Regions from separate parts of the Cryobacterium sp. TMN-39-2 genome, predicted to be linked through region 3. Evidence: predicted binding sites of a transcription regulator. Region 3 holds the regulator's gene; each other region holds the start of a gene.
The links. Region 3 encodes LexA, which represses DNA repair genes until DNA is damaged. Its sites were predicted from a motif close to TCGAACANNTGTTCGA; they were not measured.

Region 1: E3O57_RS03290 (HNH endonuclease signature motif containing protein) is a predicted target of LexA. The motif match lies at 4,488-4,503, and genes of this name have one in related genera.
Region 2: E3O57_RS17725 (Rv2578c family radical SAM protein) is a predicted target of LexA. The motif match lies at 1,867-1,882, and genes of this name have one in related genera.

Annotation. Positions count from the first base shown of each region.
Region 1 covers NZ_SOFX01000011.1:250,000-259,648, forward strand. The annotation lists gene E3O57_RS03270 (SDR family NAD(P)-dependent oxidoreductase) at 109-948, shown strand; gene E3O57_RS03275 (hypothetical protein) at 971-1,801, opposite strand; gene E3O57_RS03280 (DUF72 domain-containing protein) at 1,958-2,695, shown strand; gene E3O57_RS03285 (FAD-binding oxidoreductase) at 2,921-4,309, shown strand; gene E3O57_RS03290 (HNH endonuclease signature motif containing protein) at 4,568-6,394, shown strand; gene E3O57_RS03295 (BatC protein) at 6,552-6,806, shown strand; gene E3O57_RS03300 (cupin domain-containing protein) at 6,806-8,050, shown strand; gene E3O57_RS03305 (sucrase ferredoxin) at 8,047-8,949, shown strand; gene pflB (formate C-acetyltransferase) at 9,148-9,649, shown strand, end outside.
Region 2 covers NZ_SOFX01000046.1:41,378-51,026, reverse strand. The annotation lists gene E3O57_RS17735 (glycoside hydrolase family 6 protein) at 1-108, opposite strand, end outside; gene E3O57_RS17730 (malate:quinone oxidoreductase) at 199-1,674, shown strand; gene E3O57_RS17725 (Rv2578c family radical SAM protein) at 1,891-2,991, shown strand; gene E3O57_RS17720 (Ltp family lipoprotein) at 3,155-3,949, shown strand; gene E3O57_RS18835 (sensor histidine kinase) at 4,470-5,801, shown strand; gene E3O57_RS17710 (hypothetical protein) at 5,798-7,135, shown strand; gene E3O57_RS17705 (thymidine kinase) at 7,196-7,918, shown strand; gene E3O57_RS17700 (response regulator transcription factor) at 7,989-8,639, shown strand; gene E3O57_RS17695 (ATP-binding protein) at 8,636-9,649, shown strand, end outside.
Region 3 covers NZ_SOFX01000012.1:26,782-36,430, forward strand. The annotation lists gene E3O57_RS04485 (DEAD/DEAH box helicase) at 1-1,922, opposite strand, end outside; gene E3O57_RS04490 (SseB family protein) at 2,025-2,879, opposite strand; gene priA (bifunctional 1-(5-phosphoribosyl)-5-((5-phosphoribosylamino)methylideneamino)imidazole-4-carboxamide isomerase/phosphoribosylanthranilate isomerase PriA) at 2,863-3,609, opposite strand; gene hisH (imidazole glycerol phosphate synthase subunit HisH) at 3,673-4,305, opposite strand; gene hisB (imidazoleglycerol-phosphate dehydratase HisB) at 4,302-4,919, opposite strand; gene E3O57_RS04510 (histidinol-phosphate transaminase) at 4,929-6,014, opposite strand; gene E3O57_RS04515 (LysM peptidoglycan-binding domain-containing protein) at 6,147-6,509, opposite strand; gene lexA (transcriptional repressor LexA) at 6,903-7,526, shown strand; gene metE (5-methyltetrahydropteroyltriglutamate--homocysteine S-methyltransferase) at 7,614-9,649, opposite strand, start outside.

The DNA of each region.
Region 1 (9,649 bases), on a different contig from region 3:
GCGGCGGTTCGGCTGCGGCCCGTTTGACGGCGTCCCGGCCGCCCGCAGTAGAGTTCAGGCACTGTGAGTCGACGATGCCTCGCCCCGAAATGAGCGGAAGAGCACCAGATGACCGACCGAACCATTGTGATCACCGGCGCCAGCGACGGCATCGGTGCGGCAGCCGCCCGAGCCTTGGCAGCGACCGGTGAGCGCATCGTGATTGTCGGGCGCTCGCCGCAGAAGACCGAGGCCATCGCCGCCGAGCTCGGTGCAGACCACTTCATCGCCGACTTCGGCCGGCTCGCCGAGGTGCGCACCCTGGCCGCCGAACTCCTGCAGCGCTATCCGCGCATCGACGTGCTCGCCAACAACGCCGGCGGCATCATGGGCAACCGCGAGATCACCGTCGACGGCCACGAGAAGACCTTCCAGGTGAACCACCTGGCGCCGTTCCTGCTGACCACCCTGTTGATGGATCGCCTGCTCTCCAGCCGGGCGTCGGTGATCAACACGTCGAGCACCGCCAACCGGTTCGGTCGAATCGACCTCGACGACCTCGAGAACGACCGCAAGTACTCGCCCAACAACGCTTACGGCGATGCGAAGCTCGCCAACATCCTCTTCACCCGCGAACTGCACCGGCGCTACAATTCGCGCGGCCTGGTCACGGCGGCGTTCCACCCGGGTGTGGTCGCCACGAGCTTCTCCACCGACTCCACAAGCATCATGCGGCTGGTCTACCAGACCGCACTCAAGCGCATGCTCATCACGCCGGAGAAGGGCGCGGACACCCTGGTCTGGCTGGCGAGCACGGCCGCCGGCGTCGACTGGCAGTCGGGCGAGTACTACGAGAAGCGCAAGGTGCACTCCACGAACCATCAGGCGACGGATGCCGGCCTCGCGACGGCGCTCTGGGAACGCAGCATCGACATGGTCGCCACCGACCTGCTTCCACAGGGCAGCTGAGCCCGACCGATACCTGTTCGGCCTAGGCGATCTTGGTCAGGGCCGTGAACGACATGGTTGAGGATTGCCCGTTCTGGCAGGTCTGGTAGAGCAGGTCGTAGCCCCGCGGAATGTCAGCGGTGCTGTCCCGGTCGGCGTTGAGCATGACCACGATGCCGTCCACCCGGTAGGTTCCGGCGTGCACCCCGGTGAGGGTGATCACGGTGCCGGCGTCGTCCGGAAAGTCCTTGCCGCCGCACGACCAGTGCTCGGCGATGGTCGGAACGTCCTGATAGTGCGCGGTCACGTCCACGGAGCCGATGCACTGGTCGAGCTCCGGCGTCCAGCCCGTGGCGTGCACATTGTTGGTATACCTCTCGCGCAGGATCCGGTCTTGCTCGGCCTGCCACTCGGCCATGGCTGCGTTGACGGCCGCCACCGGCACGGCGAGGTCCTCGGCGACGCCGACGACGCCGTTCGCGGCACCGAAGTCGAACGCGGAGAGGGTGCGGGCGTCATCGCGCACCCCGACGCCCATCTCGAAGAGGGTGGTCGAGGCGGCCGACGATGCAGCGGTGCTCTCCGCCGACGTGAGCTCCTGGGCGGCCGCGCTCAGGCGCCTGGTCGCGGTATCGATGGCGTCGGCCAGCTCGAGTCTGGGTTGCTCGGTGAAGACCTTGCCCTCGCTCGCGGCCAGGGTGGCGATGGCATCGTCGAGCGCGGTCTCGCCATCGGTGACGGTTCGCGCGGCCGCGGCCTGATCACTCTGGAAGGCGGCAGCGGCGGCATCGTATTCGCTCTGGGCCGCCGCCAGGGAAACCGCCCGTACGACCAGGACGACAGCCACAACCAGTACGAGGGTGATCGCGGCCACGATCATCCGGGCGCGGTGGCCCGTCGCCCAACGCGCCGGTGGCAGGCGTGGGCGAGACCTGTGTCGAACATCCCCTGAAATCCGTGCCACCCCCGCTGCGTAGACGTGCCGGTCATGTCGCCGGACCGTGACTTGAAATACTACAGACCCGGTGTTATGACCGGACCGATGATTCACATCGGTACCTCGGGCTGGAGCTACGACCACTGGGAGAACGTGCTCTATCCCATCGGCCTGCCCGCAGCGAAGCGGTTGGCGTACTACGTGGCGGCCTTCGACACCGTCGAGCTCAATGCGAGCTTCTACCGGTGGCCCCGCACGACGGTGTTCGCGGGCTGGCACCGACGGTTGCCCCCGGGCTTTCAGATGTCGGTGAAGGCACCCCGGGGCCTGACCCACGCGAAAACGCTCTACGCGCCGGAGGTCTGGGCAGAGCGGATCGGCGCGGGCTGGCACGAGCTGGGCGATCGGCGCGGCGTTCTTCTGGTGCAACTGGGCCCAGGCCAGACCCGCGACGACGCACGCCTGGACTACTTCCTCGGCTCCCTTCCGTGCTGGATCCCGGTGGCGGTGGAGTTTCGGCACGAGAGCTGGCTCGACGACGAGGTCTTCGCCCTGCTGGAGCGGCACGGAGCCGCCTATTGCGTGATGAGCGGGGCGGGGCTGCCCTGTGTGCTGCGCGCGACCGCGCCCTTCGTCTATCTCCGGCTGCACGGCCCTGCGCATGACTCCCTCTACGCGGGGTCGTATTCCGATGCCGACCTGCGGTGGTGGGCAGGCCGCATTCGAGAGTGGTCGGCCCAGGGCCGGGAGGTGTTCGCCTACTTCAACAACGATGGCGACGGCAACGCGGTGCGGAATGCCTGGGCGCTGCGCGCGGAACTCGGGGTGTGACGGAACACGGTTCCCCGGGTCACAATGCCCGCACAAGGCCCCTAGCGCCCGCGGCGAGGGTGAGATATGCAAAGCGGTATGGACGCCCAGAATTACCGGGCCGGCCTTGCCAAAGCGCGGGTCACGGTGAAATCACCTGCATAGAATTGTGGCCCCGGGCGCGGTCTGACGAGTGAGCGCGTCGATGAGGCACCGGTCGACGGTGCGATTCCAGCAGAGGTATTCATGACCGAGACCCACGTCGCGTCCACAGTTGTCACCGAGCTCTCCGCCGTGCTCTCCGCCGCGCAGATCGTGACGGGTCCCAGCACCGAGAGCAACCGTCGGGACCAGTCCGAAGGAACCTTCAGCGGTGAGCCGCTGGCCGTGGTCTTTCCGGCCAGCACCGAGGAGGTCGCCGCGGTCGTCACCATCGCAGCCGCCCACCGCATCCCGATCGTGCCGCAGGGAGCTCGCACCGGGCTGGCCGGCGGGGCGAACGCCATCGACGGCGCCATCGTGCTGAGCACCACCCGGCTCAAGAAGATCCTGGCCGTCGATGCCGCAAACCAGACCGCCACGGTGCAGGCCGGCGTGCGCACCATCGCGCTGGCCCGCGCAGCCGAGGCCGTTGACCTGTTCTACCCGCCGGACCCCGGCTCGTGGCGCGCCTCGACCATCGGCGGCAATGTGGCCACCAACGCCGGCGGGATGCTCTGTGTCAAGTACGGCGTCACCGGCAACTTCGTGCGCCAACTCACGGTGGTGCTCGCCGACGGGTCGATCGTGCGCACCGGGCAGCGCACCATCAAGGGCGTCGCCGGTTACAACCTCACCGCGTTGCTGGTGGGCTCAGAAGGAACCCTGGGCATCATCACCGAGATCACCGTGGGCCTGTTGCCCAAACCCGGCAGCCCCTCCGGCGTGGCGGCGACCTTCGCCAACACCGCGGATGCGCTGGCGGCCGCCAATACGATCGTTGCCGGTGACCGCCGGCCGAGCGTTGTCGAATTCCTCGACGGTGCCTGCATCGCCGCGATCAACGCGTTCGATCCGGCCTCGACTCTGCCGGCCGGGGCCGGCGCGCTGCTGCTTGTGCAGTCGGACCAGATCGGCCAGGCCCACGACGACGTCGAGGTCTACGCCGAGGTGCTGCGAACCGCCGGAGCCGGCGTGGTCACCATCGCGCACGATGCCGAGTCGCTCGAGCGGCTGATGAGCGCGCGGCGTCTGCTGCACCCGGCCGTGCAGGCCGTGCGTGGCGGCTGCCTGAACGAGGACATCACGGTGCCACGCTCCCAGCTCGGCGCCCTGCTGCAGGGTCTGGCCGAGATCTCCCGGGAACTCGACGTGCCCATCAGCACCGGCGGCCACGTGGGCGACGGCAACCTGCACCCGGTGATCGGCTACGACCCCGAGGTGCCCGGTGAGATCGACAAGGCGCACGCGGCGTTCGCCAGGGTGATCGACCTGGCGATCTCGCTCGACGGGTCGGCGTCGGGGGAGCACGGAATCGGTGTTCTCAAGCGGGCGCACCTCGATGACGAGCTCGGCCCGGTGCTGCGCGACCTGCAGTTGCGGGTGAAGGCGGCCTTCGACCCGCACTCGATCCTCAACCCCGGCAAGAAGCTCTAGGGCGTCGGCCCGCGCGCGAGGTCCGAGCGCTGGTCGGGCGCGGGAGTGTTCTATCCCCGCTTGTCGTGCCTGTCGATTTCGTGGTGACCATGCCGAATCCGAACCCGCAACCCGTCTTCGACAACGTGCCCGTCCCGTCAGTCGAGCCTGTCGAGACCCCCGAGCCATCCTCTGCAGTGCGGAAATATTTTCGATATCCGTTCCAGAACTTGCTGATATTTCCTCGCATATAGGTGCGATTCGTGAGAGAATGGGGGTATGGACGACGAGCTGGATAGTGGCTCCACCGCACCGATGGGATCTTCTCCCACCGGGTCGAACCTGCACGACTGGAATACGGGCCTGGCCGGCCCGGATCCCCTCACGGCACTGGATGCCGCCATCCTCGCCGACACGACCGACATGAAGGCCGACACTGCGGCCGGTCCTGCGGCTGGCCCTGCCACGGGCTCGTCCCGTCCCGGCCAGACCGGTCGGGGCCGCTCTAAGCCACGGCCTGAGTGGAGAGACCCGGCCGAGCTGCCCGGGGTGCAGCGCGCTCACACCGGCGCTTTCGGTCAGAAGCTCCAGGCGTTGGATGACGCGGCGCGGACGGTGATGGCGGTGATGGACTCCATCGACGTGAACGCGTTGAGTGACCCGGAGGTGGTCGCGTTGACGCAGATGGTCGAGCGCACCGGCCGGCCGCTGGACGCCGCCCGGGTGGCCACCGCGACCGTGGTCGGTTACCGGTCCCGCACGGGGCTGGGCACCGAGTCGTTGGCCTGGCGGTTGGGGGCGTCGCACCAGAATGATCTGCTGATCGGGCTGACCGGCACGTCGGTGCCGGAGATGAAACGGCGGGTGAGCCTGGGTGAGAAGGTCGCACCGCGGATGCTGGGCGGCACGGTCCTCGAGCCCGAGTTCCCGTTCGTGGCCGCGGCACTGACCGCCGGGGAGATCGGCATCGATGCGGCCGAGAACATTGTGAAGGGTTTGGCCGACTACAAGGTGCACGGCCGGTTCGATGCCGACCAGTCGCTGGTGGACGGTGGTGAGGCCGAGTTGGTGGAATCGGCAACCGGGTCGGTATTCGGCCGCACCCCCGGCCCCGGCGACATCGCCACCGCCACCGATGCCGATGACGCCGGCGCCGGCGCCGGCGCCGGAATAGTCTGCACGGGGCCGGTCCGGCGTCTGGGTGCGTCGGCGGGGTTCACCTTCCCGGCGGACCGGATTCGGGAGATGGCGGCGACGTGGCAGGCGGTGTTGAACCCGGACGGGGCCGCGCCCACCGCGGAGATCCTCGAGGCCAAGTCCACGTTCTCGTTCGGCAAACTCAGCCAAGGCCTGCACCCGCTGCGCGGCGGGGTGCCCCCGGAGCTCAAGGGCATCATGCAAAACCTGTTCAACACGTTCCAGTCCGCGCGCAGCGCACCCGCGTTCCCGTCCGCGGACGAGCAGCAGCGCATCGAGGCCGGCGAACTCGTGCCCGGCGAGATCCTCGATGAACGCGACGGCGGTCAGAAACGTGCCGATATTCTCCGCGGCATCCTCGTCCAGGTCGCCCAAGACCCCCGCACCCCGACCATGGGCGGGATGCCACCGACGGTGATGGTGCACGTGAACGCAACCGACCTCGTCAACGGCGTCGGCGTCGGTTGGATCGACGGCGTCGATGGCCCCGTCTCGATGAAAACGATCAACCAGATGGTCGACAACGGCGGCTTCCGGCCGATCTTCTTCGGCGGCACCGGCGCCGTCCTCGCCCTGGGCGACAAAGTCCGCTGCTTCACCCCGCTGCAACGCACAGCGATCACCGCCCGAGACGGCGGCTGCATCATCCCCGGCTGCACCTGCCCACCCCAATGGACCGAAGTGCACCACGTGACACCGTGGCAAAACGGCGGCCCCACCAACGTCAGCAACGGGGTTTTGCTGTGCTGGTATCACCACCACAACATCGACACCTCCGGATGGCACATCCGCATGGTCCTAGGCATGCCCGAAGTCAAAGCCCCACACTGGATCGACCCCACCGCCACCTGGCGAAAACCACCCCAACACCGCGCGCACGACCCCAAATGCCGCCGGCAAGACGAGTAGCCGCGGCATGAGGGCGCCCGAGTCCGGATTCTGGGTCACCAGGCCTGACGGGCTCAACCGACGGTGATTTGTTGCTGGCCCTGCCATCGGGGCGGCCCGCGACGTACTATCGCCTTGGGCGTCAGCCGGCGCCCGGTTACGGCTACGGAGGTATGCAGTGGGCATCAATGACGACGACATCACCACATCCGGCGCGGATGCGAACGAAGGCACGGCCGATGGCGGCGCCAACCCGGCGGGCCACGACGGCGGTGCCGACGGAACCGCGGACGCCGGAGAGGGCACCGCGGACGGCGGAGCCAACCCGGCAGGCCACGACGGTGGCGCTGACGGCTCCGCCTCGAGCGAGGGCGTCGCAGACGGCGGCGCCAACCCCGAAGGTCACGACGGCGGCGCCGACGGAACCGCCTGATGACGAGCGAGGGGCGCGGGGCGAGCGATCGTCCCGCGCTCGCGCGCTTGCTCGAGGTCACGCCGGATGAGTTCGCCACGGACTACTGGGACCGTCGGCCGCTCTTCACCCGCGCGGCCGCCCTGCGGGGCAGGTTCGATGACCTCTTCACCGCAGACGCCGTCGACGAGCTGGTCACCCACCGTGGTCTGCGCACGCCGTTTGTGCGCATGGCGCGGCAGGGCACCGTACTCGACCCCGGCCGGTACACCGCACCGGGCGGCCTGGGCGCTGAGATCGCCGACCAGGTCAGCGCCGACAAGGTGCTCGACGAGTTCACCGACGGAGCCACCCTGGTCCTCCAGGGGCTGCACCGCACCTGGCCGCCGCTGGCCGAATTCACCCGGCAGCTCACGAGAGACCTCGGGCACCCCGTTCAGGTGAACGCCTACGTCACCCCGGCCGCCGAGCGTGGCTTTGACCCGCACTACGACGTGCACGATGTGTTTGTTCTCCAGATTGCGGGGGAGAAGCGCTGGCGCATCCACCCTCCGGTGCACCCGCGCCCACTCCGCGACCAGCCGTGGACCGATCATCGCCGTGCGGTGGAGCTATGGGCCGAGGACGAGCTGGCCATCGACGAGGTCTTCAGGCCGAACGACGTGCTCTACCTGCCCAGAGGCTGGATCCACTCGGCGACGGCGCTGGGCGGCACCTCGATCCACCTGACCATCGGCGTCGCCGCCCTCACCCGCCACGATGTGCTGCGCGAGGCCGTCGCGCACGCTGCGGCCGCCGAGAGCCTGCGCGCCGCCCTTCCCCTGGGTGTCGACCTCACGGATGCGGCGACCGTCGGCGCCCTGTTGGCCGACACCGTCGACGACTTCAGCCGGTTCACGGGCGCGGATGCGGCCCCGGCCGAGGCGGTGTCCCGGCGACTGGCCGGGCGCCTTCGGGCGTCCACCCGGGCCGAGCCGATCGCCCCGCTGGCGACCACGGCGGCCGCCACCGCACTGCACGAGGCCACCACCGTGAGCCTGCGGCGGGGACTCGGCGCCCGGTTCCGGGAGGGCCCGAACCCCGGTGACGTCTCCCTCGTGCTGCCGGACAAGACCGTGACGCTCCCGGGGGAGGCCGCCGACGCCCTGACCCAGATCCTCACCGGGCACCCCGTGCAGGCCGGCGGCCTGGCCGGGCTGGATGCGGCGTCCTCCCTCGTGGTGGCCCGGCGCCTGGTGCGCGAGGGTGTCCTGGTGGTGCGATGAGCCTCCCCTCCGCCCCGGGCTGGCTGCCGTGCAGCGATCGGTCGCTGGAGCGCGGCGATCCGCTCCCGGGTACGGCCGGCTATGGCGAACGCTGGTTCCTCGTCGAGATCGACGGGGCCTGGGGCGCGCACGCGTTCCTGCAGTCGCCGCTGGACCCCGCACTCGCCCGGGCCCTGGTGACCCGCATCGAATCCGCGGGCATCCGCCCGCTCGCCATTCGTCGAACCGGCCGCACCGCGCACCAGCGCCGCGCCCAGACCGAATGGCGGTGGGCGGCCGTTGACGCCAGGGTCGGACACGAACGGGTGCACTGGGGGGTGGTGACCGATCCCGCCGATCTGTTGCAGGTGCCGTTGGACGGTGCGACCGGTGCGCCGTCGACCGAGCCGCTCATCTGCGTGTGCACCCATGCCCGGCACGACCAGTGCTGCGCCGTGAAGGGCCGGCCGGTGGTCACCGCCCTCGCCCAGGCCTATCCGGCCGCCACCTGGGAATGCTCGCACCTGGGCGGAGACAGGTTCGCGGCCACCCTGATCCTGTTCCCGCACGGGTTGTACTACGGCCGGGTGACCGGCGCCGAAGCCCCGGACCTCGTCGACGCCTACCTCGACGGCCGTATCGAACCGCGCTGGTTCCGGGGCCGCAGCTCGCTGCCCAATGTGGTGCAAGCGGCTGCCGCGTTCGCGCGGGCGAACCGGGGCGACGACCGCATCGACGCCTTCGACTACAGCTCCTGGACGGAATCAGGGGGAGTGCACACCGTGAGCTTCATCCACGGCGATGAACGGCTCGCGGTGAAGCTCGCCGAGAGCCTGTCGGCGCCGCTGCTCAGCACCTGTGCGGCCAGCACTGCCCGGCCGGTGCGGGAGTTCGAACTGCGCTCGATAACCCCGGGCTGACACCCCCCAACTGGAGGTGAATACGGGACCAAGGTCCCGGTTTCGGGCCCCACTCGGAGGGTAGTGTTCCCAATAGAGGGCGAATCACCGGCACCGTGGCACTAGCTGGTACCTCGTGGTCCTGCTCTCATGGCCCGCACGGTGGGATAAACACCCAGTCAGCGGGAAAGCCTCGATCCTACAAGGAGAGCACACCATATGACCGTCACAGATGGCATCCGAAGCGACCAGCAGGGTCTTGCAGAAACCGGCGCCGCCGAATTCGTCAGCGGCCCGTGGCAGGACTCGATCAACCTGCGCGACTTCATCCAGCGCAACTACACGCCGTACCTCGGCGACGCGAGCTTCCTCGCCGGCGCCACCGAGCGCACCACCGGCATCTGGGCAAAACTGTCCGCGATGTTCCCGGTCGAGCGCGAAAAGGGTGTCTACGACATCGACGCGACGACCCCGTCGTCCATCACCGCGCACAAGCCCGGCTACATCGACGAGGCCAACGAGGTCATCGTCGGACTCCAGACGGATGCGCCGCTCAAGCGTGCGATCATGCCGTTCGGCGGCTGGCGCATGGTCGCCACCTCCCTCGAGACCTATGGCTACCCCGTGTCGCCCGAGCTCGAGACGATCTTCACCGACTACCGCAAGACCCACAACACCGCGGTCTTCGACGTCTACCCTCCCGGTGTGCGTCGTGCGCGCA
Region 2 (9,649 bases), on a different contig from region 3:
GGTGGCAGTGACCGCAAAGCTGCCGATGAACAGGCCGAGCGCCACGATGGGCGCAGCGAGTGTGATGATGCCCAGGGAAAGGCCGAGACGACTACCGGTCGAGTCCATTTTGCAACCTTATCGCCCGCATCCGGCGTTCGCAGCCGGGGGCTGCTGCGCCCCGGCGGAGCGGCCCGCGCGGCGGGTTAGAGTTAGAGCGTGAATTCAGAAAAGGTCGATGTCGCCCTGATTGGCGGGGGAATCATGAGCGCCACCCTGGCCACCCTGCTCGCCGAACTGCAGCCGGACTGGAACATCCAGGTCTACGAGCGCCTCGGTGAGCTCGCGCAGGAGAGCTCCAACCCGTGGAACAACGCCGGGACCGGCCACGCCGCGCTCTGCGAACTCAACTACATGCCCCAGGCTGCCGACGGCACCGTCACGGCCGAGAAGGCCGTCGCCATCAACGAGCAGTTCCAGATCAGCCGCCAGCTCTGGTCGCACCTGGTGGAGACCGGGGTGCTGCCCGAGCCGGAGAAGTTCATCAACTCCACCCCGCACATGACCTTCGTGCACGGCACCGCCAACGTGGACTACCTGCGCAAGCGCATGGCCGTGCTCGCCGATGAGCCGCTGTTCGCCGGGATGGAATACAGCGAAGACCCCGCCGTCATCGAAAAGTGGACCCCGCTGCTGACCAAGAAGCGCGCCGCCAAGCAGAAGATCGCGGCGACCCGCATCGAGTCCGGCACCGACGTGGACTTCGGCGCCCTCACCCGCTACCTGTTCGCCTCGCTCAAGAAGCGCGGCACCGACGTGCACCTCAACCAGCAGGTCACCGCGCTCAAGCAGCAGGACGATGGCTCCTGGAAGCTCAAACTGCTCAGCCTGGTGGGTCGTTACACGAACACCGTCGAGGCCCGTTTTGTCTTCGTCGGTGCCGGCGGCGGCGCCCTCGCGCTGCTGCAGAAGAGCGGCATCCCCGAAATCAAGGGCTTCGGCGGCTTCCCGATCAGCGGCCAGTTCCTGCGCACCAACAATCCCGCCATCGTCAAACAGCACCAGGCCAAGGTCTACGGCAAGGCCGCCGTGGGCGCGCCGCCGATGTCGGTGCCGCACCTCGACACCCGGGTAGTGGATGGCGAGACCTCGCTGCTCTTCGGCCCGTTCGCCGGATTCAGCCCCAAGTTCCTCAAGACCAGCACCTGGTTCGACCTGCCTTTCTCCGTGCGCGCGCACAACCTCGTGCCGATGCTCGCCGTGGCCAAGAACAACTTCGGCCTGATGAAGTACCTGGTCGGCGAGGTCTTTGCCTCCCGCACGGCCAAGCTCAACGCACTGCGCGAGTTCATGCCCACGGCCAAGGCCGAGGACTGGGAACTGATCACCGCCGGCCAGCGGGTGCAGGTCATGAAGAAGGACGCCAAGGCCGGCGGCATCCTGCAGTTCGGCACCGAGGTCATCACCTCCGCCGACGGCAGCATCGCCGGGCTCCTCGGCGCCTCGCCCGGAGCCTCCACCGCCGCGCCGATCATGGTCGACCTGCTCAAGCGCTGCTTCCCGGGCGAGTACTCCCGCTGGGAGCCGCAGCTGCGCGAGATGGTCCCGAGCCTGGGCACCAAACTCTCCGACGACCCCGCTGCGGCCGCCGCCTCCCTGGCCGCCACCGCCAAGACCCTGCACCTCACCGCGTAGGCGCGGCCGGCCAGCCTGCGCTGCGCCTGCGCCCCGCATCCGCTGCCCGACCGCGAGCTATGCGGGTCAGGCGCCGCTGTGCGGGTGGCGTGCCACCCGCATAACGGCGCCTACCCCGCATAACGTCAAGACCGGCGGATGCAGCGCCCCGCCGGGTGAGCCACCCCGCATGACACCCACCTTGCATCCCACTCGAACATGTGTTCGACTGGATGTATGCGCTGGAGTGGACAGGAACTAACGACCGAGCAGGCCGGCGCGCTGCCCGGCCTGGCCCGGCTGAACAACCTGGTGCGCAGCGTCCGCACCCCCGAGTTCGACGGGATCACCTTCCACGAGGTGCTCGCCAAGTCCGCCCTCAACCGGGTGCCCGGCCAGAGTGCGATGCCCTTCGGCTGGACCATCAACCCGTACCGCGGCTGCTCTCATGCGTGTACCTATTGCTTCGCCCGCCCCACCCACAACTACCTCGACCTTGACGCGGGCAAGGACTTCGACAACGAGATCATCGTGAAGGTCAACGTGGCCGAAGTGCTCAGTAAAGAACTCGCCAAACCCACCTGGGGCAAGCATCCGGTGGCGCTGGGCACCAACACCGACCCGTACCAGCGGGCCGAGGGCCGCTACCGGCTGATGCCCGGCATCATCGCCGCGCTCGCCGACTCCGGCACCCCGTTCTCGATCCTCACCAAGGGCACCCTGTTGCGCCGGGACCTCGACCTGCTCCACGAGGCCAGCCAACAGGTGCCGGTGGATCTCGCCATGTCCATCGCCATCTACGACGACGCCCTGCAGCAGGCCGTTGAGCCGGGTACCCCGAGCACCAAGGCGCGCCTGGCCACGGTCAGCGCGATCCGCGACAAGGGCATGGACTGCTCGGTGTTCCTGATGCCGATCCTGCCGTTCCTCACCGACACCAAGGCGCACCTCGACGAGGCCATGCGCCAGGCCAAGGCCGCCGGCGCCACCGGGGTGCTCTACAGCGCCCTCTACCTCAAGCCCGGGGTCAAGGAGTGGTACTTCCAGTGGCTCGAGCAGGATCATCCCGAGCTGATGCCCCAGTATCGCGAGCTTTACAAACGCGGGACCTACGCGCCTAAGGAGTACCGTCAGTGGCTCGCCGAGCGCATCCAGCCGCTGATCCGTGCGCACGGCCTGCAGCGCCGCCGGGAGGACCCGGCGACGGGCGGCATCCTCTCCAAGGCGCTGACCGCCTCGCCCGCCGGCGCCCGCACCGCCTCGCCCGGCAGCCCGGCCGTCCCGCCCTCCCTGATCGCCGCCGAGCTGCCCCTGGACCTGACACCGACGCTGTTCTGAACGTCAAGCTGTGGGTGCTCCGGCATGCTCCACCTGATTCTGGGTTGCCGCCGACCCCGCATCTCGGTACGACAGCGATTTTTGGTCTCATCGGCTAGTTTCACCCTGCTCGCCGGTCGTGGCCCCCAATCGGGACGTCTGCGATCGCTGCCATACTCAGGGCATGACCACACCGACACCGTTGGGGGACGGCTCGAATGAGCCCCGACCTAATGCCTCACAGCCGCCAGCCGCACCTACCTACCCGTACGGGACGGCGACGCTGCCGCCGCAACCGCCACTGACATCGGCGAAGGGCCTCGCCCTCGCCGCGTTGCTCGTCGGCATCGGAGCATTCCTCTTCGGGCTCATCCCCGTCTTCGGGGCAATTGTCGGAGTCGTGGCCGTCGTGCTCGGCATCCTGGCCATGCGCAAAAAGCAGCCCAAAGCGATGGCTCTCACCGGCGTTATTCTCGGTGGCGTCGCTATCGTAGCCTCGATCGCCGTGACGTTCGGAGCCGTGGCGCTTGTGAACCTCGCCTCAGACGACACGTCGACGACAGAACTCACCGAGTCGGCCACAGCCGAGCCGGTCGAATCGACAGAACTCGAGCCCGCCGAAGCAGAGCCGACCGAAGTAGCCGCAGACTCCGAACCTGAGGCTGCAGACGTGCCGGCCGAGTACGGATCCGCGCTGATTTCAGCCGCAACTTACGCGAGCATGATGGATATGAGCAAAGCTGGAATCTACGATCAGCTCACGTCCGAGTACGGCGGACAGTTTTCGCCCGAGTCGGCTCAGTACGCGGTCGACAACGTAGACGCTGACTGGTCGGCGAATGCTCTGGCCAGCGCGAAGCTCTATCAGGACGAGATGGCCATGTCACCCGCGGCTATCCACGATCAGCTGATCAGCGAGTACGGCGCGAAGTTCACCGTCGAAGAAGCCGACTACGCCATCCTGCACCTGAACGACTGACCCGCTTTGTCCCTCAAGGACCTCGCCCACGGGCGGGGTTCTTGTTGTTTCCGGAGCCCCAGCGCATGCCCACCATTCTGTAGGCCGAGCTTGTCGTAACCCCGCGACCGAAACTCGCGAGCGCGGGCCCTGCAGTGCGCCTGAGTAGCGCACGCCGCATTTCTGTCTAGCTGACCCGCCACTGTCCGCAACCGCGCATCGGTATAAGGAAAAAATGCGATTACAAGGACGGGATCGGACACAGGGTCCTATTTTTCGACCTTTATCCTAATAAACCCTCCAATCAGGACCACGAACAGGCTCAATGAGCGAGCGGATGCGTTCGCGAGCTAGCTCACGGGATCTCTACGGGCTCGATCAACAGCAACCCCAACTCTCCGCCGTCGTCCCTCATCGCCGCCGAACTCCCGCCCGAATTCTCACCCACCCTGTTTTGACCCTCACCGAGCGCACACCACCGTCGAACCGGCTGCCCGCCAACCCCCGCACACCTGAGATAATCAGACGCGGAGAGGGCGCAATGTCACTTGGGTTACCCGACCACCTGGTCAAGGCCACGCTCAGCCGTGCCCTGGCCCGGGCGTCGCACTGGTTCGGCCTGGTCTGCCTGGCCGGCGCCCTGTTCTCGGTCCTGGCGCTGAGCGTGTTCCCGGTCACCGACCGGCTGCAGATCACCGTCGCCGCGATCCTCGGCATGGGCGCCCTGCTGGCGATCCTCGCCCGCTGGCGCACGGTGCCGCTGACCATCGCCTACCTGCTGGTCGGCGCCCTGTGCACCTACCTGTTCACCAGCGCAGTGCTGGGCATGCCCGGCGTCTTCCCGTCCTCGGACATGTTCCTGATCTCGCTGCCCAAGATGGCCCTGATCATGGTCGGCGGCGCCGGCACCGGCGCGCTCGTCGGCGTGCTGTGGAGCACCCTGGGCTTCCTCCTCGCCGAGGCCGCCGCCACCCTCGCCATCTCGCAGACCCCCGTACCCGACCGCCCCGACGTGTTCACCGTCGTCACCTACCTGTTCCTGGTCGGCGTGATGCTGCTCGACGGCCTCGCCCGCCGCACCGGACGCGCCGCCCAGCCCGCCATCCACCGCGCCGTGCAAGACGACGAGTCCCGCATCCTGCGCCACGACTTCGACGTGCGCGCCATCGCCCTCATGCACGACACCACCCTTAACCAGCTGGTGTCGGTGGCCCGCGCCAAACCCGGCCCGCTCAGCCGCGGCCTCGAGGCCGGCGTCCGCGAAACCCTGCAGACCCTCGCCGAGCGCGACTGGCTCACCCACGTCGACGAGCGCACCGCCGCCGCGGCGGGCAACGACGGATGGCTGTCCAGCGCCGTGTTCCGCGCCATCGACCGCATGCGCGACCGTGGCCTCGTCGTCGACATCACCGGCGACAAAGAGGCCCTGGCGCGCCTGGACCCGCAGAGCGACAAGGAACTGGGCCTGGCGGTTCAGCAATGCCTGGTCAACGTGCTTCTGCACGCCGGCATCGTCACCGCCGAAGTGGTCATCGACGCCGACGGTCAGAACGTTTCGGTGATGGTGCTCGACGCCGGCCGCGGCTTCATGGAGTCCGAGACCGGCAACGACAGGCTCGGGCTGCGCCAGTCGGTACGCAAACGCATCGAACGGCTCGGCGGCTCCGTGGTGATCTGGTCCCGTCCCGGCGCCGGCACCTCGGTGTTACTCACCCTGCCCGCCCCGCCCATCGTGCCGAGCACCATCGCCGCGGCCGCCGAAGTCGCTGCCGAAACCGCCCCCGCCGCGGCTGCGGCCGCCGCCGAAACAGCCCCCGCCTCGACCACCGAGACCGCCCCAGCCACCACCCCCACCGACAAGGCCACCCCGTGACCGCCCACCGCGCCACCCAGCAGCGCCTCGACCCGCTGGGCACCCTCGCCGCCTGGCCGCTGTCGCCCGCGATCGCCTCGATCGTGCTCTGCTACTCGGTGATCGCCACGGTCCTGCAACAGGACCAGATCCGAAACCCCCTGATGGCCACCCTCGCCGTGCTGGCCATGGCCGCCGCAGCGGCCACCCTGGTGATCGGCACCCAACCGGCGCGGTCGCCGTTCGGCCGCCGGATCCACCTGATCATGGCCGGCTTCGCCCTGCTCGGGTACGTCTGCGAGCAGCTCAGCCGGTGGGGCGACAACCTGCTCGTCCAAGACGACTTCGGCCCGGTCTGCATCGGCTTCCTCCTCCTGGCGCTGGCCCCCTACCGGCCGTGGCGGGAGATCGCCCTCTCCGGCGCCGTCGCCAGCATCGTCGCCATCCTAATCACGCTCCCGCAAGCCGGCTCCTATGAAGTGCATGTCCCCGTCGCCGTGTACGCGATCGTCTCGGTTACCCAGATCCTCGCGCCCACCGCCGCCGGCGCCGCGTACTCGCGCCGCATCGTGCGCTCGATCCTGGCCTGGCAGACGGATGCCCGCCGGGCCATCGTCGCCCGCACCGAAGAAGCCCGCGGCCAGATGGCCCGGGCCGTGGTGGAGCAGCAGGTCTCCGCCCTGAAGTCCGGCGTCATCCCGTTCCTCGCCGAGCTTCTCGAGCGTGGCACCGTCACCGCCCTGGACGTGGCGCAGGCCGGCCAGCTCGCCGCCGAGGTACGCCGCACCCTGGTCGCCGAGATCGACCGAACCTGGCTGGACTCCGTGGCCACCCGGGAACGTGCCGCCCTGGCCGAGCGCGGCACGCCGGGCCTGCTCGTCGTGGCCGACCCCGAGCACCGGGCCACGGCGTTCCGCGCCGAACAGCGTGCCGCCACCGCCGCCCTGATCGGGGCCCTCTGCGCCGCGCCCGGCTTCGACCCGCACAGCCTCGTCGTGCAGATCACCGGCTCGAGCACCCCCACGCCGCCCCGGCCCGCCCCGGCCACCCTCACCGCCCCCCGGCCCACCCTCATCAAAACGGCACCGCCGACATCCGTCCCGGTCGACACCATCACCATCCAGGCCGCCCTCGACCTGCCGCCCCGCAAGGTGCGCGCGCTGCTGCGCCCCTACCTCGGTGTCATCCGGGTGGTCTTCGCCAACGTGCGGGTCACCGTGCGGCGCCCCTCGCTCACCATCGAGTTCGACGGCGCCCGCGACCCGCACCAGGTCGGGCCGCCCCGGGAGGCCCTGGCCACCCCGGCTACCCCCGCCGGGGTGCGCGCCAAGCAACCGCCCCGCCAAGTACGCTGAACCTCAAGAAACTAGACGTACAAGACGTACAAGACGTATAAGAGGGCGGTACCGGCGGTAATGGCGAAACTGTATTTCCGATACGGGGCGATGAACAGCGGCAAGAGCACCTCGATGCTCCAGGCCGCCTACAACTATGAGGAGCGCGGCCACCGGGTGCTGCTGGCCAAGCCGTCGGTCGACACCAAGGGCGACCGCGGCATCCTCTCCCGCCTGGGCGTCACCCGCGGCGTCGACTTTCTGCTGACCCCCGAGACGGATGCCTACGCCCTGTTCCAGCAGCACCGGCACGAGACCGAGGCCACCACCGGGCTCGACGTCAGCGCCCTGCTCGTCGACGAGGCACAGTTCCTCACCGAAACCCAAGTCGACGACCTGCTGCGCATCGCGATCCTCGAGAACATCCCGGTGCTCGCCTACGGCATCCGCACCGACTTCCAGACCGTGGCCTTCCCCGGCAGCCGCCGGCTGCTCGAGGTGTCGCACAGCCTCGAAGAACTCAAGACCATCTGCCGGTGCGGTCGAAAGGCCGTCTTCAACGGGCGCAAGGTCGACGGCGCGTTCGTCTTCGACGGCGACCAGGTGGCCATCGACGGCGTCGAGGTCACCTACGAGTCGCTCTGCGGCTCCTGCTACCTCGAGGAAAGCCACGGCGTGCTCAACAACCGACGCCGGGAGCCGGCGGAGCGAGGGCGCTCAATCGGCGTGGATTCGCACGAAGCGAGTCCGGCCACCGAGAGCGCCCCAGCTTGCCCCCCGGCAAGTTCCCCATCATCACCCTAGGGAAGCATCCGCGGCGGCAAAAGCCGTCATTTATCAGGGCACTCGATTCCGCACGGCAGAAGAGGCAGATATGCACAGGTTCCGCGTTGCGCTGATCGACGACCACGAGATCGTGGCACGCGGGTTCGCCGGCCTGTTCGCCACCCTGCCCGACATCGAGGTGGTGGCCACCGTCGCCACGGTCGCCGAGCTGCTGGCCGAGGTAGGGGAGACCCCGGTCGACCTGGTGATCCTCGACCTGCGCCTCTCCGACGGCTCCACCGTCACCGGCAACGTCGACCGGCTACGGGCCACCGGCGCGGCCGTGCTCGCGTTCACCGGCGGTGACGACGCGGGTCTCATGCGCGCCGCCGCCCGCAGCGGCGTGCTCGGCGTGGTGCGCAAATCCGAACCCACCGACGTCTTGCTCGACGCCGTCACCCGGGCAGCGGCCGGCGACACCATCGCCTCCACCGAGTGGGCGGCAGCGCTGGATGGCGACCCCGACCTCTCCGATGCCGGCCTGAGCCCCCGCGAGCGGGAGGTGCTCTCGCTCTACGCCGCCGGCGCCAAGGCCCCGCTGGTGGCCTCGCACACCGGACTGTCCGAGCTCACCGTGGTCGACTACATCCGCCGGGTGCGGTCGAAGTACGAGCGGGTCGGCCGGCCGGCGAACACCAAAATCGACCTGTACAAGCGTGCGCTGGAGGACGGCATCCTGCCGGTGCCCGGCCGCTCATGACCGCGCTGACGGGCAGCACGGGCAGCCCCGGCACGCTGCAGGCCACCGACTCGACCGTCCCGATTCCCATGGTCGCCGAGCGCCCGGCCCACACGGCCACCGCCAACCTCACCCGGCTGCTCTGCATCGCCGTGGCGGCCGCGGCCGGCATCTTCGGACTGCTCTCACTGCCGTCGTTCCTGGCGCAGGCCTGGCCGAACTCCGCGTTGGCTGCGGCCGCCTGGGCCGCCTCGTTCGGCCTGCCGATCGCCCTGGGCCTGAGCGCCCGGTGGGGGTCGGCGCGCATCCGGCGGGGCATTGTCGCGGCCGAGGCGCTCAGCTTCGTCGGGATCCTCGGCTTCTGGCTCATCGTTCGCGGCACACCCCTGCCCGCCGGCGCCGACATCCCCTGGGTGATCACCTTCACCGGGGTGCCGTGCGTGGCCGTGGCCGTCTTCGCCCAGCCGCGTCTGGTGTGGGCGTTCACGGTGCTCACCTCCACGCTCAGCGGCTTTGTGCGTTTCACCACTTCCGCCGAGGCCAACCCGGCCCTCATCGGCCTGGCCGACGGCCTCTACTCGCTGCTGCTGGTCAGCGTGTTCGTCGCGTTCACCCTGGCCGCCCGGCGCGCCTCGGCCCGCGTCGACGAGGCCACCCTGCTCACCCGGCAGGCCGAGGCGCACCGGGCGGCGCGGGTGGCCCGCCGGCAGGAGCGGCTGAGCATCGACGCGCTGGTGCACGACAGCGTCATCTCCACCCTGCTGATGGCGGGCCTGGGCCGCACCCCGCCGTCCGTGGTGTCCGGCCACGCGTCCAAGACCCTCACCCAGCTCGATGCGCTGCGCTCCCCGCCGCCGCAGCCGGTGCTGCTGGTCTCCGACGCCGCGCGCCGCATCGGCACGCTAGCGCAGCAGATCGCTCCGGATGCCGTGGTGCGCGTCGACAACCCGGCCCGCGCCGGCCAGGAGGCGGGCATCGAACGCACCGTGCCGTCGGCAGCGGTGACGGCCATCCTCGGCGCGGTCGGCGAG
Region 3 (9,649 bases):
GGCAGCCGGCCCGGTTCGCCGAACGCGGGCAGCACGAGCACCCTGTCGTGGGTGATCTCCTGGATGCGCCAACTCGTGGCGCCGAGCGCGAAGACGTCACCGACGCGGGACTCGTAGACCATCTCCTCATCGAGCTCGCCGACCCGGCGGCCGGTGGGCTGGTCGCCGCCGACCATGAAGACTCCGAACAGGCCACGGTCGGGGATGGTGCCGCCGCTGGTGACGGCCAGGCGCTGTGCGCCGGGCCGGCCGGTGAGCAGGCCGGTGTCGCGGTCCCAGATGATCCGTGGGCGCAGTTCGGCGAACTGATCGGACGGGTAGCGTCCGGCGAGCAGGTCGAGGGTGGCCTCGTAGGCGGAGCGGGGCAGGGTGGCGAACGGGGCGCTGCGCCGTACGGCGTCGAACCATTCCTCGGCGTCGATGGGTTCGAGCGCGACGGCGGCGATGGTCTGCTGGGCGAGGATGTCGAGGGGGTTCGCGGGCACCTGCAGCGACTCGATCATGCCCGACACCATCCGCTCGGCGGCGACGGTGGCGTGGATGAGGTCGGCCCGGTGCTTGGGGAAGATGATGCCCCTGGACACCTCGCCGACCTGGTGGCCGGCCCGGCCCACGCGTTGCAGGCCGCTGGCCACCGACGGCGGCGATTCCACCTGCACGACCAGGTCGACCTCGCCCATGTCGATGCCGAGTTCCAGGCTCGACGTGGCCACCACGCAACGCAGCCGGCCGGACTTGAGGTCGTCCTCGATCATGGCCCGCTGTTCCTTGCTGACCGAGCCGTGGTGGGCGCGGGCGAGGAGCAGCTCGGCACCTTCGGTCTGGCCGCTGCCGCCCATCAGCTCGGCGGGCGGCCGCGGTGGCGGTGCGGTGGCGGTCGTTCGGGCAGCGGATGCTGCGCCGGCCTGGGCACCGGCCGCTCCCCCGGCGTCCGGGCCGCCCGCGAGCACCAGCTCGGCCTCCTCGGCCGCGGCGAGCCGCTCACTGTAGATCTCGTTGAACCGGGCGGTGAGCCGTTCGGCCAGGCGGCGGGAGTTGGCGAACACGATCGAGGAGGAGTGCGCGAGCACGGCGTCCACGATGGCTTCTTCCACGTGCGGCCAGATCGACCCGGTCTGCGGGGCCGCGGCGGAGGTGGCGCCCTCCGAGGCGGGCACGGCGCCGAGCTGGGTCATGTCGTCCACGGGCACCACGACGCGCAGGTCGAACCGCTTCTCGTTCTTGGGCGCCACGATCTCCACGGGTGCTTGACCGCCGAGGAACCGGGCCACCTCAGACGCCGGCCGCACCGTGGCGGACAGGCCGATCCGCTGCGCGGGGGTGGCCAGGAGCGCGTCGAGGCGTTCGAGGGACACGGCGAGGTGGGCGCCGCGCTTGCTGGCCGCGACGGCGTGGATCTCGTCGATGATGACGGTGTCGACGCCGCGCAGGGACTCGCGGGCGGCGGACGTGAGCATCAGGAAGAGCGATTCGGGGGTGGTGATGAGGATCTCTGGCGGTGTCTTCACGAGCGCCCGGCGGTCCGCGGCGGGGGTGTCGCCGCTGCGCACGCCAACGGTCACCCGCACCGGCGCCAGGCCCAGCCGTTCGGCGGCCTGGCCGATGCCCACCAACGGGGCGCGCAGGTTGCGTTCCACGTCAACGCCGAGAGCCTTCAGCGGCGAGATGTACAGCACCCGGGTGCCAGTGGGCGCGGCGGCCGCATCCTGTTCAACCGGTGTCGTGGAGGTCGAGTACAGCTTGTCGAGGGCCCAGAGGAACGCGGCCAGGGTCTTGCCCGACCCGGTGGGGGCGACGACGAGGGTGTGCGATCCGCGGGAGATGGCGTCCCAGGCGCCGAGCTGGGCCTCGGTGGGCGCATCGAACGCGCCGGAGAACCAGGTGCGGGTGGCCGGTGAGAGGCGCTGGAGGATCTCCGTCATCTACCCATCCTTACCGATACCCCCGACATCGGCTCGGAAGCCGCTCTTATCTGTTGTTTCTGCGGGTGACGGATGGGCCGGGCGGGCGGCGGGCGTGGAGGGTCAGGCCGAGGCGACGAGCTGCACCCGCAGGGAGTCCACCCCGGTGGCGATCACATCGTTGGCCGCCCAGCGCGCCGCGAGGCGGGCCAGGGTGGCGTCCAGGACGGCACGGTTGAGCCCGTCGACGAGTTCGAGGCGCACGATCAGTTCGGGCCCCGCCAGCCGCGACTGCGGGTCGCCCGCGGTCAGGCTCACGGAGAGCACTGACAGCTCGGTCGCGATGGACTCCTCGAACGCCACGGCGACGGAGCGGCTGGCGTAGCTGGGGGTCCAGGGCGCGCCCTGGGCGATCGCCCAGAGCGCCGGTCGGCGCACCGCGAACTCGGTGTCGGCGGTGGGGTCGAGCACCACGAGGTCGGTGCTCTCCTGGGCCGCCGCCAGTGCCACCCGCACGGCGTCGGCGGGCACCGGGCGCGCCTGGGCGTTCCACTGGTGCATGGCTGCGGCCGAGGAGAACACCGGGAACACCGCGCGGCCGTCCGGGCCGGCCACGGTGATGATCGACAGTTCCTGGGTCTTGTCCACCCGCAGCCCGTGCGGGCCGGCGGCTCCGTCTGAAACGGTGCCGGCCTCATCCGCGCCGAGGGCGGTGACCAGAGGGATCAGCAGGCGCGCCGAACGGAAGGCGTCGACGACGTCCTCCTCGCCGGTCTCGCGGGCCTGGAAGCGGCGGAGCGCACGCAGCAGGGCGGGCGGCGCGAGGCCGTCGTCGTCGGCGAACGCGGTGTCCTCCAGCGACCGGTTCGCCCAGGGCTGGCCGGCCGAATCCGCGGACGTGTCACCGGCAGCCCCACCGGCGGAGCCGCCGGCGGGGTCAGGCCGACCGGTCGAGCCGAGGTTACGCGCCGGAGACATCCAGCGCCTCGGCGAGGGTGAAGGCGCCCGCGTAGAGGGCCTTGCCCACGATCGCGCCTTCCAGGCCGAGGGGTACCAGTTCGCGCAGCGCGGCGATGTCGTCGAGGCTGGAGATACCTCCGGAGGCGATCACGGGGCGGTGGGTGCGCTCCATCACTTCGCGCAGCAGTTCGATGTTCGGCCCCTTGAGGGTGCCGTCCTTGGTGACGTCGGTGACGACGTAGCGGGTGCAGCGGGCCTCTTCGAGGCGCTCCAGCACCTGCCACAGGTCGCCGCCGTCCTTGGTCCAGCCGCGGGCGGCAAGGGTGGTGCCGCGCACATCCAGTCCCACCGCGATGGCGTCGCCGTACTGGGCGATCACGTTGGCGGCCCACTCGGGGTTCTCCAGTGCGGCGGTGCCCAGGTTGATTCGCTTGACGCCGGTGTTCAGCGCCGCTTCGAGCGACTTGTCGTCGCGGATGCCGCCGGAGAGCTCCACATTCACGCCGCGGAGCTGCTTGATGACCTTCTTGAGCACAGCGGTGTTGTTACCGCGCCCGAATGCGGCGTCGAGGTCGACGAGGTGGATCCACTCCGCGCCCTGGTTCGCCCAGTCGAGGGCGGCATCCATCGGGTCGCCGTAGTTGGTCTCGGTACCGGCCTCACCCTGGGTGAGACGGACGGCCTTGCCGTCGGCGACGTCGACGGCGGGCAGGAGGACCAGCTTCGGGGTCTTGTTGAACTCGCTCATGATGTGCTGTGGTGACCTTTTCGTGTTGGTGCGGCCGCGATGGAGCGACCGACGGGGGAATGTCTAGTCGCGGAGCGTGCCGAGCCAGTTCTTCAGCAGCCGGATGCCCGCGTCGCCGCTTTTCTCGGGGTGGAACTGGGTGGCCGACAACGGACCGTTCTCCACGGCGGCGAGGAACGGGGCGCCGTGCTCGGCCCAGGTGAGGCGGGGAACCGGGAACGGCGGCATCACGTCGAGGCTCCATTCCTGGGCGGCATAGGAGTGCACGAAGTAGAACCGTTCCTCTTCCAGTCCGCGGAACAGCACGGTGTCGGGGTCGGGCGTGACGGTGTTCCAGCCCATGTGCGGCAGTACCGGTGCCGGCAGGGCGGTGACGGTTCCCGGCCACTCGCCGAGGCCCGCGGTGTCGATGCCGCGCTCGACGCCGTGTTCGAACATGACCTGCATGCCCACGCAGATGCCCATCACCGGCCGCCCGCCGGAGAGGCGCTTGTCGATGATGTCGCCGCCGTGGGCGTCGTTCAGCGCCGCCATCACGGCGCTGAACGCGCCGACGCCGGGGACCAGGAGTCCGTCGGCCTCGAGCGCGAGCTTGCGGTCGCCGGTGAGGGTGACGTCGGCGCCGGCGAGTTCGAGCGCCTTAACGGCCGAGTGCACATTGCCCGTGCCGTAGTCCAGGACGACGACCGAGGTCACAGTGCGCCCTTGGTGGACGGGATGCCGGAGACCAGCGGGTCGTAGGCCTTGGCCTGGCGGAAGGCTCGGGCGAAGGCCTTGAACTCGGCTTCGGCGATGTGGTGGGGGTCGCGGCCGCCGAGGACGGTGACGTGCACGGTCAACGCGGCGTTGAAGGAGATGGCCTCGAAAACGTGCCGCACCATTGAGCCGGTGAAGTGCCCGCCGATGAGGTGGAATTCGAATCCGGCGGGCTCGCCGGTGTGCACGAGGTACGGCCGACCGGAGATGTCCACGACGGCCTGCACGAGGGCTTCGTCCAGCGGCACCAGGGCGTCGCCGTAGCGGGAGATGCCGGCCTTGTCACCGAGGGCCTGCTTGATGGCCTGGCCCAGCACGATGCCGATGTCCTCGACGGTGTGGTGCACATCGATCTCGATGTCGCCCTTGGCGTGCACGGTCAGATCGGTCAGCGAGTGCTTCGCGAACGCCGTGAGCAGGTGGTCGTAGAACGGCACGCTGGTGTGGATGTCGCTCACCCCGGTGCCGTCGAGGTTGATCGAGAGGTCGATGCTCGATTCGCTCGTTTCGCGCTGCAGGTGGGCACGGCGAGGCGAGGGCGTGACGTTGCTCATGGCGTTAGTTTATTCGGCTATCGGGCGGAGCCGTGCGATGGCGGCCAGGAACGCGCTCGTCTCGGCTTCGGTGCCGGCCGAGACCCGGAGGTGGCCGGGGATACCGACGTCGCGGATCAGGATGCCTTCGGCCAGGAGTGCCTGGAAGATCGCGTGCGGGTCGGAGACTCCGCCGAACAACACGAAGTTGCTTCCGCTGCGCAGTGGGCTGAAGCCGAGCTTCGTCAGTTCGGTCACCAGGCGATCGCGTTGCACCCGGATGTCGTCGACCATGGCGAGCATCTCACCGGTGTGGGCGAGCGCGGCCACGGCCGCCGCCTGGGTGAGGGCGGACAGGTGGTAGGGCAGCCGGACCAGGCGCAGCGCGTCCGTGACAGCCGGGTCGGCGGCCAGGTAGCCCAGCCGCACGCCGGCGAAAGCGAAGGCCTTGCTCATGGTCCGGGACACGAGCAAGCGCTCCCGGCCGGGCAGCAGGGTGAGGGCGCTGTCGGTGCCGTCCGGTGCGAACTCGGCGTAGGCCTCGTCGACGACAACGATGCCGGGGGTGGCGTCGTAGACGGCCGCGATGGCCTCCAGCGACAACGGGGTGCCGGTCGGGTTGTTCGGTGAGCAGAGGAAGACGATGTCGGGCGAGGTTTCCTCCACCCAGCGGGCGGCGGTCTCCGGCGAAAGTTCGTAGTCGGCGTCGCGGCCGCCGGGGATCCAGCGGGTATCGGTGCCGGAGGCGAGGATCGAGTACATCGAGTAGGTCGGCGCGTAGCCGAGCAGCGACCGGCCCGGCCCGCCGAAGGCCTGCAGAACCTGCTGCAGAACCTCGTTGGAACCGTTGGCGGCCCAGATGTTGTCGCGGGTGAGACCGTGACCGAGGTAGCCGGCGAGGGCGTCGCGCAGCTGGCCGAATTCCCGGTCGGGGTACCTGTTGACGGTGAGGATGGCCTCGGCCAGGGCCTCCGCGATGTCGGCGGCGACCGCGGGCGGGATCGGGTGGGTGTTCTCGTTGACGTTCAACGCCACCGGCACGTGCAGCTGGGGTGCTCCGTAAGGGATTTGTCCGCGGAGGTTGGCACGCAGGGGCAGGTCGTCGAGGCTGGTCACCCGAACAAGCTTAGTTGCGCCCGCGGCCGACCCCTCGTATCCGAGGCAGGGCGGGGCGGGGCGAGCGGCTCCGGGCTGAGCGGCACCGGGTTGAGCGGCTCGGGCTGAGCGGCTCGGGCTGAGCTGGGCGGCTCAGTAGTCGGCGGGAAGGGCGAGGCGCTGGCCGGGCTGCACGGCCTCGGAGGACAGCTGGTTGAGGTTGACGATGTCAATGATCACGTCGCGCGGGTCTTGTCCGGGGGCGACAGACTCGGCCAGCTGCCAGAGCGACTGGCCGGCCTCAATGGTGACGTAGTCGAACGCGGCCGCGCCGATACCCGCGCTACCCTCTGCCGCGGCCATGCCGCCGTTGACGGCGATGCCGATGACGCCGAGTACCAGGGGCACTGCGGCGAGGGCCGTGAAAACGGCCCGCCCGCGGCGGGTCAGCCGCAGGTGTGTGGTGGGCGGGGTGGCCGGGCTGTGGTTGTCCGGTGCTGCAGATGCTGCGCTCATGTCAAACCTCCTGGTAACGCATCTGACCCTCGGCCGGGAGGGCCAGATGCGAATCTATGTTCCGAATATATCTTCGAGTGTTCGAACAATCAACCCTGTTTCCGGATATTATGGAGACAGATTCCGCAACACACTCGAATGCATGTCTACGAACCGCTGCTCTGTGGCTACAGTTTCGATCGGGTAGCTGTACTCAAACAGACACCACCGACATTGCTGCCCGAGCCCGAGAAGTATGAGCCCGACGAGCATCAGCCCGGCGAGCACGAGCCCCACCAGCACCAGCCCGAACCGACTAACCAGAGGAGCGTCAACGTGGCACAACAGAGCACACCTCGGGACAAGGGCGGCACGCGACGCCGCAAGAGCCTGAGCGACAAACAGCGCGCTGTGATGGACGTCATCCAGCGTTCGGTGCGCGACCGCGGTTACCCGCCGAGCATGCGCGAGATCGGCGATGCCGTTGGTCTGTCCTCGTTGTCGAGCGTGACCCACCAGCTGCACCAGCTCGAGCTGAGCGGGTACCTGCGGCGCGACCCGCACCGGCCGCGCGCGCTCGAGGTGCTTATCGAGCTGCCTCAGTCCTCAGAGGAAGTCACGCCCGGCGCCGCCGATGACTACCAGTCCGGCATCCAGGTGGGTGATGCGGCGATGGTGCCGCTCGTCGGCCGCATCGCCGCCGGTATCCCGATCATGGCCGACCAGCAGATCGACGAGATCTTCCCGCTCCCCCGCCAACTGGTGGGCAAGGGCGAGCTGTTCATGCTCAAGGTCGTCGGTGATTCGATGATCGACGCCGCCATCTGCGATGGCGACTGGGTGGTCATCCGCCAGCAGAAGACCGCGGAGAACGGCGAGATCGTCGCCGCCATGCTCGACGGCGAAGCCACGGTGAAGGTGCTGCGACAGCGCGACGGCCACACCTGGCTGCTCCCCCGCAACACCAACTTCGAGCCGATTCTGGGTGACTTCGCCGAGGTCCTCGGCAAGGTCGTCGCGGTGTTGCGTTCGGTCTAGATCCGCACCGCTCCAGGCACACAACAGGCCCGACCCCGCAAGGGGTCGGGCCTTCGTGTTGTGCCGGCGTAGTCAGAGCGAGCGAGGTCAGACCAGCGTCGCCCGAACCGCGCGGGTGGCATCGACGACGTTGCGCAGGGACTCCACGGTCTCCGCATACCCGCGGGTCTTCAGCCCGCAGTCCGGGTTCACCCAGACCTGGCGAGCGGGGATCGATTGCAAGGCCCGCTCGAGAAGTTCGGTGATCTCGGCCACACCGGGCACCCGCGGCGAGTGGATGTCGTAGACGCCCGGGCCGATGCCGTGGTCGAAGCCACTGGTCTGCAGGTCGGCGACGACCTCCATCTTCGACCGGGCGGCCTCGATGCTGGTCACGTCGGCGTCCAGGTTGCGTATCGCGTCGATGACGACCCCGAACTCCGAGTAGCAGAGGTGGGTGTGGATCTGGGTCTGGTCGGCGACCCCCGCGGTAGCGAGCCTGAACGACCCGACCGACCAGTCCAGGTAGTCGGCGTGGTCCTTCTTCTTCAGGGGCAGAAGCTCGCGCAGCGCGGGCTCGTCGACCTGCACCACCCGGATACCGGCCGCCTCGAGGTCACCGATCTCGTCGCGCAGCGCGAGCGCCACTTGCCGGGCGGTCTCCCCCAGCGGCTGATCGTCGCGCACGAACGACCAGGCCAGGATGGTGACCGGTCCGGTGAGCATCCCCTTGACCGGCTTCTCGGTGAGGGTCTGGGTGTAGCTGGACCACTCCACGGTGATGGGCGCCGGCCGCCGGACGTCGCCCCACAGGATCGACGGACGGGTGCACCGGCTGCCGTAGGACTGCACCCAGCCGTTCTCGGTGACGGTGAAGCCATCGAGGTTCTCGGCGAAGTACTGCACCATGTCGTTGCGCTCGGGTTCACCGTGGACGAGAACGTCGAGGCCGAGGTCTTCCTGCAGCTGCACGACCCGGCCGATCTCGGCGCGCATGAGCTCCTGGTAGTCGGCGGATGCGAGTTCACCCGAGACCAGGCGGGCGCGAGCGCGGCGGATATCACTCGTCTGCGGGAACGAGCCGATGGTCGTGGTCGGCAGCGGGGGCAGGTCGAGCACGGCATCCTGAGCGGCCAAGCGGGCCTCGTAGTCGCCGCGGCTGAAGTCGGCCGGGGTGAGGGTGTCGAGGCGGGCGCGTACGGCGCCGTCACGCACGCCGGGCGAGACCCGGCGCGCCTCCAGCGACGCGGTGGCCGCGTCGAGATCGGCCTGCACGGCAGCCTGCCCCTCGGAGAGGCCGCGAGCGAGGGTGGCGACCTGACCGATCTTCTGGTCGGCGAACGCCAGCCAGCCGGTGAGGTCGGCGCCGAGCTTGGTCTCGTCGGTGACGTCGTGCGGCAGGTGCAGCAGCGAGGTGGAGCTGGAGACCGCGATCCGGTCGCTCAGCGCGCCCAGCTGGGCCACCTTGTCGAACGCCGCCGCGAGGTCGCCGCGCCAGATGTTGTGACCGTCGATCACGCCGGCCACGAGGGTGGTGCCGGCCAGGCCGGGCACGTCGGCGGGCACCGTGCCGCGCACGAGGTCCAGGCCGATGGCCTCGACCGGGGTCTTGGCCAGAACGGGTAGGGCGTCGTCGAGGCTGCCGTAGGGCGCGGCCACGAACAGTCCGGGCCGCCTGTCGAGGCCGCCGAGGGCGTCGTAGGCCCGGGCGAGGGCGGCGAGGGCACGGTCGCGCGGGATGTCGATGCTCTCGCTGACGAGGGCCGGTTCGTCCAGCTGTACCCACTCTGCACCCGCGGCGGCGAGGCGCTCGATCAGGGTGGCGTAGACCGGCAGCAGGTCGTCGAGGCGATCGAGCGGGTGAAAGCCGGCCGGGGCCGTTTCGCTCGGCTTGGCCAGGAGCAGGAAGGTGACCGGACCGACGATGACGGGTCGGGTGAGGAAGCCGGCGGCGACGGCCTCGTCGAACTCCCGCACGATGCGGTCGCTGGCGAGGTGGAAGTTCGTCTCCGGGCCGATTTCCGGCACCAGATAGTGGTAATTGGAATCGAACCACTTGGTCATTTCGAGCGGCAGGTTCTCGCCGGCGCCGCGGGCCAGGGTGAAGTAGCCGGCGAGGTCGAGGTGACCGTCGGCGTCGACGA